Regions from separate parts of the Streptomyces arenae genome, predicted to be linked through region 3. Evidence: predicted binding sites of a transcription regulator. Region 3 holds the regulator's gene; each other region holds the start of a gene.
The links. The regulator HrcA, encoded in region 3, represses chaperone genes, less so after heat shock. The targets are predictions, from matches to a motif close to TTNGCACTCNGNNNNNCNGAGTGCNAA.
Positions count from the first base shown of each region.

Region 1 (4,456 bases), on a different contig from region 3:
ACGACCTGCCGCCGGTCTTCACCACGATCCCGACCCGGCAGAAGGTCGTCTTCCTCACCATCGACGACGGCGCGAACAAGGACCCGGCCTTTCTGCGGATGATGAACGAGCTGAAGATCCCCTACTCGGCGTTCCTCAGCAACTACCTGGTCAAGGACGACTACGGCTTCTTCCGCAGGATGCAGGCCGAGGGCCACACCCTCAACAACCACACCCTGACCCACCCCTACCTGCCGGGTCTGTCCTACGAGGAGCAGAAGCACGAGATCTGCGGCATGCAGTCGATCATGGAGAAGCAGTTCGGCCGGGCGCCGACGGTCTTCCGGCCGCCCTACGGCAACTACAACGGCGACACCCTGCGCGCCGCCAAGGCCTGTGGCATCAAGTACGCGCCGATCTGGGACGAGGAGGTGTTCGTCGACCACTGGGAGTACCGCGACTGGGACCGCAGCCTGCACCCCGGCGACATCGTGCTCACCCACTTCCGGGGCCGGGACGACTGGGACGGCACCATGGTCGACGACATGCGGCGCTTCCTGAACAAGGTCACCCGCGACGGCTACGCGGTGGCGCGCCTGGAGGACTACCTGTGAGCCGACCGGGGGCGACGGCCGCGTTGCTGACCGCCGCCCTCCTCCTGTCGGCCTGCGCCCCGTCCGTCGACCCCATCGAGCGGCTCGGCATGAAGGCGGCCGACCGGGTACGGCCGCACGGCCCGGCCGGCCCCCAGCCGTACCGCCGCTGGGGCCTGAGCGCCCCGCTGTCCCCGGCCCCACACCCGCCGCACCCCCCGTCCCGTCCGCTCGCCCTCCGGGCGGCCCTGCCCCCGGTCGTCGACCGTGTCGCCACCGCCGACCGGGTGGTGTTCCTCACCTACGACGACGGAGCCGAGAAGGACCCCCGCTTCGTGGACATGGTCCGCGAACTGCGCCTCCCGGTCAGCCTGTTCCTCACGGACAGCGTGGTCGGCCCCGGCTACGGCCACTTCGCCCGCCTCCAGTCGGTCGGCGCCAGCGTCCAGAACCACACCCTCGACCACCCCGCCATGCCCGGCCTGCCCTACGCCGGCCAGCGTGCCGAGATCTGCGGCCAGCAGGAGAAGCTGAAGTCCCGCTTCGGCATCCGCCCCCGCCTCTTCCGCCCGCCCTACGGCACCTACGACACCACCACCCTGCGGGCCGCGGCCGACTGCGGGGTCACGGCGGTGGTGCTGTGGCGGGCGGCCATGACCCCGGACGGCATCACCTACCGGAGCCGGGACAAGCAGCTCCGGCCCGGCGACATCATCCTGGTGGGCCCCGACGAGGCCATGGGCCCGACCCTGAGAGAGCGCACGGCCCGGCTGCTGCGCCGGGTCCAGGCGAGCGGCCTCACGGTGGGGCGGCTCGAGGACTATCTCTGAGCGGGCACGACGGTCATTTCGCGCGCCGCGCCGCACGTAATTGGCACTCCGCTTGACCGAGTGCTAATCGCGGTCATAGTCTCGGCTCTGGCACTCGGCAGATGAGAGTGCCAACAACGCGACGGGCAGGTCCGGCACCCGCGACGACGGATCCACCTGGTCGCCACCTCAGACAGTTAACCCCGTGAGATCTCCGAAGGGGGAGGTCGGATCGTGACGACCGCCAGCTCCAAGGTTGCCATCAAGCCGCTTGAGGACCGCATCGTGGTCCAGCCGCTCGACGCCGAGCAGACCACGGCCTCCGGCCTGGTCATCCCGGACACCGCGAAGGAGAAGCCCCAGGAGGGCGCCGTCCTCGCCGTGGGCCCGGGCCGTTTCGAGAACGGCGAGCGCCTGCCGCTCGACGTCAAGGTCGGCGACGTCGTGCTCTACAGCAAGTACGGCGGCACCGAGGTGAAGTACAACGGCGACGAGTACCTCGTCCTCTCGGCTCGCGACGTGCTCGCGATCATCGAGAAGTAATTCACCCAGTTCTGCAGTGGACTGCGCCCCTGGCCCCGCGACTTTGTGTAGCCGGGCGCCGGGGGCGCAGTTCGTTTCTTTCAAGCTTTCCGAGAGGGCTGAACCGCTCCCATGGCGAAGATCCTGAAGTTCGACGAGGACGCCCGTCGCGCCCTTGAGCGCGGCGTCAACAAGCTTGCCGACACGGTGAAGGTGACGATCGGCCCCAAGGGCCGCAACGTCGTCATCGACAAGAAGTTCGGCGCCCCCACCATCACCAACGACGGTGTCACGATCGCCCGCGAGGTCGAGATCGAGGACCCGTACGAGAACCTCGGCGCGCAGCTGGTGAAGGAGGTGGCGACCAAGACCAACGACATCGCGGGTGACGGTACGACCACCGCCACCGTGCTGGCCCAGGCGCTGGTCCGCGAGGGCCTGAAGAACGTCGCCGCGGGTGCCTCCCCGGCCGCCCTGAAGAAGGGCATCGACGCCGCCGTCGCCGCCGTCTCCGAGGACCTGCTCGCGACGGCCCGCCCGATCGACGAGAAGTCCGACATCGCCGCCGTCGCCGCGCTGTCCGCCCAGGACCAGCAGGTCGGCGAGCTCATCGCCGAGGCGATGGACAAGGTCGGCAAGGACGGTGTCATCACCGTCGAGGAGTCCAACACCTTCGGTCTGGAGCTGGACTTCACCGAGGGCATGGCCTTCGACAAGGGCTACCTGTCGCCGTACTTCGTGACGGACCAGGAGCGCATGGAGGCGGTCCTCGAGGACCCCTACATCCTCATCAACCAGGGCAAGGTCTCCTCGATCGCGGACCTGCTGCCGCTGCTCGAGAAGGTCATCCAGGCCAACGCCTCGAAGCCGCTGCTGATCATCGCCGAGGACGTGGACGGCGAGGCCCTGTCCACCCTCGTGGTGAACAAGATCCGCGGCACCTTCAACGCGGTCGCGGTCAAGGCCCCCGGCTTCGGTGACCGCCGCAAGGCGATGCTGCAGGACCTGGCGATCCTCACCGGCGCCACGGTCATCTCCGAGGAGGTCGGCCTCAAGCTCGACCAGGTCGGCCTGGACGTGCTCGGCTCCGCCCGCCGCGTCACCGTCACCAAGGACGACACCACGGTCGTCGACGGTGCCGGCAACTCCGCGGACGTCACCGGCCGCGTCGCCCAGATCAAGGCCGAGATCGAGAACACCGACTCCGACTGGGACCGCGAGAAGCTCCAGGAGCGCCTCGCGAAGCTGGCCGGCGGCGTGTGCGTGATCAAGGTCGGCGCCGCCACCGAGGTGGAGCTGAAGGAGAAGAAGCACCGTCTGGAGGACGCCATCTCCGCGACCCGCGCCGCGGTCGAGGAGGGCATCGTCTCCGGTGGTGGCTCCGCGCTCGTCCACGCCGCGAAGGTGCTGGAGGACGGCCTCGGCAAGACCGGCGACGAGGCGACCGGTGTGGCCGTCGTCCGCCGGGCCGTCGTCGAGCCGCTGCGCTGGATCGCCGAGAACGCCGGCCTCGAGGGTTACGTCATCACCTCCAAGGTCGCCGAGCTCGAGAAGGGCCAGGGCTTCAACGCCGCCACCGGCGAGTACGGCGACCTGGTCAAGGCCGGCGTCATCGACCCGGTCAAGGTCACCCGCTCCGCCCTGGAGAACGCCGCCTCCATCGCCTCCCTGCTCCTCACGACCGAGACCCTGGTCGTCGAGAAGAAGGAAGAGGAGGAGCCCGCGGCGGCCGGCCACTCCCACGGCCACGCCCACTGAGCACCGTTCCGACGCTGCACGAAGCCCCCGTTCCCGGTCGTCCGCCGGGAGCGGGGGCTTCGCCCCTCGCGGGCTTTCACTGTGGTCTCAGTTCTCCAGCGCGTCCAGTGCTCCGAGCCGGCCCATCAGCCCGAGCCGGTCGTACTGCCACCAGCCCTCGGCGATCTTCCCGCTGTCGTCGAAGCGGTGCACGGTGGTGCCGGTCATGCTGACCTGCCGTCCCGCGTTCGGCAGCCCCAGGAACTCGCCCTTCTGCACCCCCGTCCAGATCCACCGGCTGCACACCCGGTCCTCCTGGGTGATCTGGTCCTCGATCAGGAACGTGAAGTCGAAGGCGTTCCGCCACATGCCGAGCTCGCGCCGCAGCGCGTCCATGCCGATGGTGTCCTGGTCGTCGGCCGGATCATGACCGTGGTAGCTCTCGGCCACCAGGCCGTCCAGCGGGGCCAGCGGGCCGGACGCGGCGACCGTCTCGAAGAACCGCCGCGCGGTGTCCGCGTACATCCGCTCGTCGCGCACCACGTCCAGATCGGTGAACTTCGGCATCTGGTCGCAGAGCGCCAGCATCTCGTGGAAGACCCTGTCGGTCTCCGGGAGCCGTGAGTTCCGCATCGCCTCCTCGTACGACGGGAACTCCACGATCTCGACGACGTGCTCCGCGTCGGAGCGGTCCATGCCGACCACCGCGTGCGTCGCCGTCCGTTTCCCCTTGGTCTGCTCGACCCATCGGTCCATCAGCCGGTCCAGCTCCTCGAACCGGCTGGTCCTGCACTCGATGACCTGCATGAACGTCAT
Region 1 covers NZ_JAKQYH010000048.1:69,078-73,533, reverse strand. Annotated here, with positions in the region: gene MB828_RS21540 (polysaccharide deacetylase family protein) at 1-593, shown strand, start outside; gene MB828_RS21535 (polysaccharide deacetylase family protein) at 590-1,402, shown strand; gene groES (co-chaperone GroES) at 1,616-1,924, shown strand; gene groL (chaperonin GroEL) at 2,036-3,661, shown strand; gene MB828_RS21520 (ester cyclase) at 3,749-4,456, opposite strand.
Region 1: the regulator HrcA is predicted to act here: its motif matches at 1,443-1,469, upstream of groES (co-chaperone GroES).

Region 2 (4,456 bases), on a different contig from region 3:
TGAAGACGCTGGACGCGGTCGCGGGGACCGGTCTGACGGCGACCATCCGGCCCACTCTCGAGTCGTTCCGTGAGGCTGGGCTGACCCAGTAGGCAGTCGTCGTTCCGCGGGCCGGTGGGGGCTGGTCGCGCCCGCGCGGCGGCAGCCGCACATCGACTCGGTCCCGCGCCCCTGAAGGGGCGCCACACAGCTACCGGAGGTTCACACGTGAGCGTCACCGTCCGCATCCCGACCATCCTGCGCACCTACACCGGCGGCAAGGCCGAGGTCACCGCCGAGGGCGCGAACCTCGGCGAGGTCATCGCCGACCTGGAGAACAGCCACACCGGAATCGCCGCCCGCGTCCTCGACGACCAGGGCAAGCTGCGCCGCTTCGTCAACGTGTACGTCAATGACGACGACGTGCGTTTCGAGCAGGGCCTGGAGACGGCCACCCCGGACGGCGCCGGCGTCTCGATCATCCCGGCCGTCGCCGGCGGCTGAGCGCCCCGGCCGCCTGACGTGATGGCCGAATGACCGAACATTACCTTCGGTAACAGCCATCACCCATTGTTCAATCGATTGCCCCCTCCGCGAGAGAAGCGGAGGGGGCAATTCTGTGTGGTTGAGCGCGGTACAGTTGGGGAACACGGTCCGGATCTCCGGGTCACGGGCCCTGTTATTCGATACCGCGAGCCCGCCAAGAAGTAGCCAAAGTGTGTGGGTCGTATGCGGCTTTTGTGGCTTTTATGGGGCCCGACTTGCCCTGAATTCGGCCGAATTCTCGCTACATTCCGGACCCTTCCCGCCCAGAATTCTCGTCCGATTGACCTGTTGCAGACGGCAGTTGGACAGATACATTCAGCCGCGGTCGACGCGTTCCGGCGCACGCCCCCAACCAATGGGGGGTGAGGTCTGACCCGGATCCGCGAAGTGTGGATCTGTGCAAGGGCCAGTAATAGGGGAGTTAGGCATGGCTCAGGGCACCGTCAAGTGGTTCAACGCGGAGAAGGGGTACGGCTTCATCGCGGTCGACGGTGGTGCGGATGTTTTCGTCCACTACAGCGCGATCCAGATGGACGGGTACCGCACCCTGGAAGAGGGTCAGCGAGTCGATTTCGAGATCTCGCAGGGCCAGAAGGGGCCGCAGGCGGACATGGTCCGCTTGGCGACCGGCTGAAGCACGCGCCGACTGACAGCGACGTTCTTCTGTACTTCTTCGAAGGGCTCGTGCCTCCCGGGGCACGAGCCCTTCGGCATGCCCGGGGGCGGCCCCCGACGGGCCGTGGGCCGCGCCCTGGACGGGCCTGACTCCCGGTGGCCGATCCCCGGGAGGCGCTTGCACTCGGCATGGGCGAGTGCTAATCATTGGCGTTAGCACTCTGAAGGTGAGAGTGACAAAGAAGGACCGGGTCGGTGAGGCCCGCAGGCCGGGTGGGGCAAGGAACCCACGGGTCGGCGAGCCGTCCGTCGCGGGCGCGGGCGCGGTCCTCGAAGACTCACCCCCAGTCCTGGAGGGACCACTTCACATGGCCAAGATCATCGCGTTCGACGAGGAGGCGCGGCGCGGCCTCGAGCGCGGCATGAACCAGCTCGCGGACGCCGTCAAGGTGACGCTCGGCCCCAAGGGCCGCAACGTCGTCCTCGAGAAGAAGTGGGGCGCCCCCACGATCACCAACGATGGTGTCTCCATCGCCAAGGAGATCGAGCTCGAGGACCCGTACGAGAAGATCGGCGCCGAGCTGGTCAAGGAAGTCGCCAAGAAGACGGACGACGTCGCCGGTGACGGTACGACCACCGCGACCGTGCTCGCCCAGGCCCTGGTCAAGGAAGGCCTGCGCAACGTAGCCGCCGGCGCCAACCCGATGGCCCTCAAGCGCGGTATCGAGAAGGCCGTCGAGGCCGTCTCCGGTGCCCTGCTCGAGCAGGCCAAGGATGTCGAGACCAAGGAGCAGATCGCCTCCACGGCCTCCATCTCCGCCGCCGACACCCAGATCGGCGAGCTCATCGCCGAGGCCATGGACAAGGTCGGCAAGGAAGGCGTCATCACCGTCGAGGAGTCCCAGACCTTCGGTCTGGAGCTGGAGCTCACCGAGGGTATGCGCTTCGACAAGGGCTACATCTCGGCGTACTTCGCCACCGACATGGAGCGTATGGAGGCGTCCCTCGACGACCCGTACATCCTGATCGCCAACTCGAAGATCGGCTCCGTCAAGGACCTGCTCCCGCTCCTTGAGAAGGTCATGCAGTCGGGCAAGCCGCTGCTGATCATCGCCGAGGACGTCGAGGGCGAGGCCCTGTCGACCCTGGTCGTCAACAAGATCCGCGGCACCTTCAAGTCCGTCGCCGTCAAGGCCCCGGGCTTCGGCGACCGCCGCAAGGCGATGCTGAACGACATCGCCATCCTCACCGGCGGCGAGGTCATCTCCGAGGAGGTCGGTCTCAAGCTCGAGAACACGACCCTCGACCTGCTGGGCCGCGCCCGCAAGGTCGTCATCACCAAGGACGAGACCACCATCGTCGACGGTGCCGGCTCCACCGAGCAGGTCCAGGGCCGGGTCAACCAGATCCGCGCCGAGATCGAGCAGTCCGACTCGGACTACGACCGCGAGAAGCTCCAGGAGCGCCTGGCCAAGCTCGCCGGTGGCGTCGCCGTCATCAAGGCCGGTGCCGCGACCGAGGTCGAGCTCAAGGAGCGCAAGCACCGCATCGAGGACGCCGTGCGCAACGCCAAGGCGGCCGTCGAGGAGGGCATCGTCGCCGGTGGTGGCGTGGCCCTGCTCCAGGCCTCCCAGGTCTTCGAGAAGCTGGAGCTGGAGGGTGACGAGGCGACCGGCGCGCAGGCCGTGAAGCTCGCGCTCGAGGCCCCGCTGAAGCAGATCGCCGTCAACGCCGGCCTCGAGGGCGGTGTCGTGGTGGAGAAGGTCCGCAACCTCACCCCGGGTCACGGCCTGAACGCCGCGACCGGCGAGTACGTCGACCTGGTCGCCGAGGGCATCATCGACCCGGCGAAGGTGACGCGTTCCGCCCTGCAGAACGCCGCCTCCATCGCCGCGCTGTTCCTCACCACCGAGGCCGTCATCGCCGACAAGCCGGAGAAGGCCGCCGCGGCCGCTCCGGGCGGCATGCCGGGCGGTGACATGGACTTCTGAGCCTGACGGCTCGGCGGTTCCCCAGCGGTACCGAGGGCGGCACTCCCTGTTCGACAGGGAGTGCCGCCCTTCGCCGTACCCGGGCGCGGTGCTCTCAGCGGGCCAGGAACGGCTCCAGTGCCGTGACGAGTTCGGTGGGGGCGTCCAGGGCTATGAGGTGCGCGGCGGCGGGGAACTCGACCAGGGTGGCGCCCGGGATCCCGGTGGCGTACCGGCGGGCGATGTCCTGGAAGTCGGCGACGTCGAGCCTGCCGACCCCCACCAGGGTGGGGACGGAGACGGCGGCGATGTCACCGGACGCGGGGCCCTGGGAGTGCCCGCCCACCACGTCCTGGTTCACCAGCGAGGTCCGCAACGGGCCGCGGAGTCCGTCGGCCAGTCCGGCGGCGACGTCGAGCCAGGCGCGGGCCGGTCCGCGCAGCCACATGTCCAGGTTCACCTGTACGGCGGTGTCCAGGTCACCGGCGGCCAGGGCCGCCGTCTCGGCCTCGTCGTAGGCGATCATCTCCGCGGACCAGTCGTATCCCGGCCAGGGCGGGGCGAACAGCGCCAGGGAGTGCACCCGGTCCGGGTGGGAGAGGGTGAAGTCCACGGCCACCCGGCCGCCCCAGGACGCGCCCACCAGCCGGACCCGCCCGAGATCGAGGTGGTCCAGGAGGCGGCGCAGGTCGTCGGTCTCGCTGAACGGCCCGCTCGGGGGTGCGGACTCGCCGAAGCCGCGCAGGTCGTACCGGACGACCGTGTGCCGTGCCGCGAGGGCCGGCGCGACCGCGTCCCACATGCGGTGGTCCGCCACGCCGGCGTGCACGAGCACGACGGGCGGCCCGTCACCGGTGACGTCGTAGGAGAGATGGCCGAGATCATCGGCGAGTGTCAGCATCCGCAGATGCTCGCAGGGCGGCGGCGCGACGGCCACCCGATAAGGGCGGCTGCCGCGCTCGGGCGGCGCTCCGTGGCGGGGGTCACACGGCTCGGACGCGGGAGCGGGAATGTGCGCGTCCGGGCAGACCGTTGTGCACAGACGTGCACTCGATGCGTGTGCACATACCGTCCGGTCTATGGACTCGGGTGCCACCCCCGGTGCCCGACCTACTCACGAGGAGCCCCCCACGTGACCGTCACCACGCCTCCCGCCTCCCGCGCGGCCGAGATCCTCTCCCGTCCCATCGCCCTGAACGGGCTGACGGTCCCCAACCGGATCGTGATGGCGCCGATGACCCGCCAGTTCAGCCCTGGCGGCGTCCCCGGCGAGGACGTGGTCTCGTACTACTCCCGCCGGGCCGCCGCCGGTGTCGGTCTGATCGTCACCGAGGGGACGTACGTCG
Region 2 covers NZ_JAKQYH010000090.1:165,205-169,660, forward strand. Annotated here, with positions in the region: gene thrC (threonine synthase) at 1-92, shown strand, start outside; gene MB828_RS42825 (MoaD/ThiS family protein) at 208-483, shown strand; gene MB828_RS42830 (cold-shock protein) at 953-1,159, shown strand; gene groL (chaperonin GroEL) at 1,509-3,131, shown strand; gene MB828_RS42840 (alpha/beta fold hydrolase) at 3,226-4,011, opposite strand; gene MB828_RS42845 (NADH:flavin oxidoreductase) at 4,243-4,456, shown strand, end outside.
Region 2: the regulator HrcA is predicted to act here: its motif matches at 1,318-1,344, upstream of groL (chaperonin GroEL).

Region 3 (4,456 bases):
CTGGGGCTGCTGAAGGAGGCGGGCCTCGCGGCTTCGCGGCGGGCCCTCGGGGAGGGGCTGCTGGAGAGCGGTGCGTACGACGAGGGGCGGGCCGTGCTGACGCTGCGGGGACGGCTGCTGGCGGACGCGGTGGTCAGGGATCTGGTGGACTGATCACTTGGGCGGGTGAATCGGCCTGATCTCGAGGCGGCCGAGCGCGGCGCTCGGCCTGATCTCGGGGCGGCCGAGCGCGGCGCTCGGCCTGATCTCGAGGCGGCCGAGACCGGCGCTCGGCCTGATCTCGGGCCGGCCGAGACCGGTGCTCGGCCTGATCTCGGGGCGGCCGAGACCGGCGCTCGGCCTGCCCTCGTGGTGGCCGAGCGCGGCACCCGCCCCGGCCGGGAGGCCCTTCGGCGGTTCCGGTGCCGCCTGTGGGAACGTCAGGCCCCGCCGTTGCCCGTGACGAAGTCGATCAGTTCTTCCACGCGTCCCAGCAGTTCCGGTTCCAGGTCCTTGTAGGAGTTCACGCGCGCGAGGATCGCCTGCCACACCGCGCCCGTGTTGTCCGAGGGCCAGCCGAGTGCCTTGCAGACGCCCGTCTTCCAGTCCTGGCCGTGTGGGACGCGGGGCCAGGCGTCGATCCCCACGGACGACGGTTTCACCGCCTCCCAGATGTCGATGTACGGGTGGCCGACCACCAGCGCGTGGTCGCCGGTCACGGACCGCGCGATGCGCCACTCCTTGGTGCCCGGCACCAGGTGGTCCACCAGTACGCCGAGCCGGGCGTCCGGGCCCGGTGCGAAGTCGGCCACGATCGACGGCAGGTCGTCGACGCCTCCCAGGTACTCCACGACCACGCCCTCGATGCGCAGGTCGTCGCCCCACACCTTCTCGACGAGTTCCGCGTCGTGGCGGCCCTCCACGTAGATACGGCCGGCGCGGGCGACACGCGCGCGGGCGCCGGGGACCGCGACCGAGCCGGAGGCGGTGCGGGAGGGGCGTGCCGGGCCTGCGGACGCGGGCCGTACGAGGGTGACCACCCGGCCCTCCAGGAGGAAGCCGCGCGGCTCCAGCGGGAAGACCCGGTGTTTGCCGAAGCGGTCCTCCAGGGTGACCGTGCCCGCCTCGCAGCGGATCACCGCGCCGCAGAATCCGGTGCCGGGTTCCTCGACGACCAGGCCGGGTTCGGCGGCCACCTCGGGCACCGGCTTCGGCTTCTTCCAGGGCGGAGTCAGGTCGGGCGAGTACTGGCGCATTCGGATGACGATAGGAGAAGCGGATCCGGCGCGCCTACGACACGCCGAAACGTGCTGCCAGGGCGTCGCGCTGGGCCCGTACGAACGCGGCGTCCACCACCGCTCCGTGACCGGGTACGTACCGGGCGCGGTCGCCGCCGAGCGCCAGCAGCCGGTCCAGGGCGGCCGGCCACCGTGACGGTACGGCGTCGGGGCCGGCCTGCGGGTCGCCGGACTCCTCCACCAGGTCGCCGCAGAAGACCACCTCGGGGTCGCCGGGGACGAGGACCGCGAGGTCGTGGGCGGTGTGGCCGGGGCCCACGTTGGCGAGCAGGGCCTGGCGGCCGTCGCCGAGGTCGAGGGTCCACTCGCCGGAGACCAGGTGCCGGGGGAGGGGGAGGGCGTCGGCGGCCTCCTCCGCCTCGGGGGCTGGGAGGCCGTTGCGGACGGCGTCCAGGCGCAGGTCCTCACGGCCGTGGGCGAGGACGGTTTCCGTGCCGACCGCCGCGTACAGGTCCGTGCCCGCGAAGGCCGCCGCGCCGAGGACGTGATCGAAGTGGGGGTGGGTGAGCGCGAGATGGGTCACACGGCGGCCGGCGAGTGTCTGCGCCTCGGTGCGCAACCGCGCGCCCTCCGCGAGGCTCGATCCGGCGTCCACCATGAGGGCCGTGCCCGGCCTGAGAACCAGCCCCGCCGTGCAGTCCCAGCCGGGCAGCCGGCACCGGCCGACGCCCTCGGCCAGCCGCTCCCAGCCCAGCTCTTCCCAAGTCACCGTCATACCGCGACGCTAGCCGTAGCACGCGGCGGGTCCGTACCGTCCCCGTACCGACCTTGCCCAGTCAGTACCCGACGGCCGTACACTGGGCCGGGGACGCTGGCACTCGGGCTCGCAGAGTGCCAGACGAAAGACTCGAAAGACTCGAAGGGCCCGAAAGGCCACGGGGACGACTCTCTGGAGGTGTGGCGCGGATGCTGAGTGAACGCAGGCTCCAGGTGTTGCGCGCCATCGTCCAGGACTATGTCGGGACCGAGGAGCCGGTCGGGTCGAAGGCGCTGACCGAGCGGCACAACCTCGGCGTCTCGCCGGCGACGGTGCGCAACGACATGGCCGCCCTGGAGGACGAGGGGTACATCGCCCAGCCGCACACCAGTGCGGGGCGGATCCCCACCGACAAGGGCTACCGGCTGTTCGTGGACAAGCTGGCCGGTGTCAAACCGATGAGCGCGCCCGAGCGGCGGGCCATCCAGAACTTCCTCGACGGCGCCGTCGACCTCGACGACGTCGTGGCGCGGACGGTCCGGCTGCTGGCCCAGCTGACGCGGCAGGTGGCCGTGGTGCAGTACCCGTCGCTGACACGGTCGACCGTGCGGCACGTGGAACTGCTCGCGCTCGCCCCCGCGCGGCTGATGCTGGTGCTGATCACCGACACCGGGCGGGTCGAGCAGCGGCTGGTGGACTGCCCGGCGCCGTTCGGGGAGACGTCGCTGGCGGATCTGCGGGCGCGGCTGAACAGCCGGGTCGCGGGGCGCCGGTTCTCGGACGTGCCCAGGCTGGTGGAGGACCTGCCGGACGCCTTCGAGGCCGAGGACCGCGGCGCGGTCTCGGCGGTGCTCTCCACCCTGCTGGAGACGCTCGTCGAGGAGAACGAGGAGCGGCTGGTGATCGGCGGCACCGCCAATCTCACCCGCTTCGGGCATGACTTCCCCCTCATGATCCGGCCCGTCCTGGAGGCTCTGGAGGAGCATGTCGTCCTCCTCAAACTCATGGGCGAGGCAGGGGATTCGGGCATGACCGTACGCATCGGTCACGAGAACGCCCACGAGGGACTCAACTCCACGTCCGTGGTGTCGGTCGGTTACGGTTCGGGCGGCGAGGCACTCGCCAAGCTCGGCGTGGTCGGACCGACCCGCATGGATTACCCGGGAACGATGGGAGCGGTACGAGCGGTGGCACGGTACGTCGGACAGATCCTGGCGGAGTCGTAAGTGGCCACGGACTACTACGCCGTTCTCGGCGTGCGCCGCGACGCGTCGCAGGAAGAGATCAAGAAGGCCTTCCGTCGGCTCGCGCGCGAGCTGCACCCGGACGTCAACCCGGATCCGAAGACCCAGGAGCGGTTCAAGGAGATCAACGCCGCTTACGAGGTGCTCTCCGACCCGCAGAAGAAGCAGGTCTACGACCTCGGCGGGGATCCGCTGTCGCAGAGCGGCGGCGGGGGCGCGGGCGGCTTCGGCGCCGGCGGGTTCGGGAACTTCTCGGACATCATGGACGCGTTCTTCGGTACGGCGTCGCAGCGTGGGCCGAGGTCGCGGACGCGGCGCGGCCAGGACGCGATGATCCGGATCGAGGTGGAGCTCGACGAGGCGGCCTTCGGTACGACCAAGGACATCCAGGTCGACACGGCGGTCGTCTGCAACACCTGCAACGGTGAGGGCGCGGCGCCGGGCACCACCGCCCAGACGTGTGACATGTGCCGGGGCCGTGGTGAGGTCTCGCAGGTGACGCGGTCGTTCCTGGGCCAGGTCATGACGTCCCGGCCGTGTCCGCAGTGCCAGGGCTTCGGGACGGTCGTACCGACGCCGTGCCCCGAGTGCGCCGGTGACGGGCGGGTGCGGTCGCGGCGGACGCTGACCGTGAAGATCCCGGCGGGCGTCGACAACGGCACGCGGATCCAGCTCGCCGGTGAGGGCGAGGTCGGGCCCGGCGGCGGTCCCGCCGGTGACCTGTACGTCGAGATCCACGAGTTGCCGCACTCCACGTTCCAGCGGCGCGGTGACGACCTGCACTGCACGGTGACCATCCCGATGACGGCGGCTTCCCTCGGTACGAAGGTGCCGCTGGAGACGCTGGACGGGATGGAGGAGGTCGACATCAGGCCGGGCACCCAGTCGGGGCAGTCGATCCCGCTGCACGGGCGCGGGGTCACGCACCTGCGGGGCGGCGGCCGGGGCGACCTGATCGTGCACGTCGAGGTGACCACTCCCACGAAGCTCGACCCCGAGCAGGAGCGGTTGCTGCGGGAGCTGGCGAAGCTGCGCGGGGAGGAACGGCCGACGGGGCAGTTCCAGCCCGGTCAGCAGGGTCTGTTCAGCCGGTTGAAGGACGCGTTCAACGGGCGCTGACCGCGTTCGACGGGCGCTGGCCGCGCGCGACATTTCTGGCATGTGCCAAAGGGGCGGCCGATTCGGTCTTGTTCGGAGGACGTGACAACATGCCGTCATGTCCTCCGCACTGACCGATC
Region 3 covers NZ_JAKQYH010000071.1:198-4,653, forward strand. Annotated here, with positions in the region: partial or broken gene MB828_RS34020 (radical SAM family heme chaperone HemW) at 1-153, shown strand, start outside; gene MB828_RS34025 (DUF3097 domain-containing protein) at 420-1,235, opposite strand; gene MB828_RS34030 (MBL fold metallo-hydrolase) at 1,270-1,992, opposite strand; gene hrcA (heat-inducible transcriptional repressor HrcA) at 2,184-3,200, shown strand; gene dnaJ (molecular chaperone DnaJ) at 3,201-4,337, shown strand; gene MB828_RS34045 (nitronate monooxygenase) at 4,435-4,456, shown strand, end outside.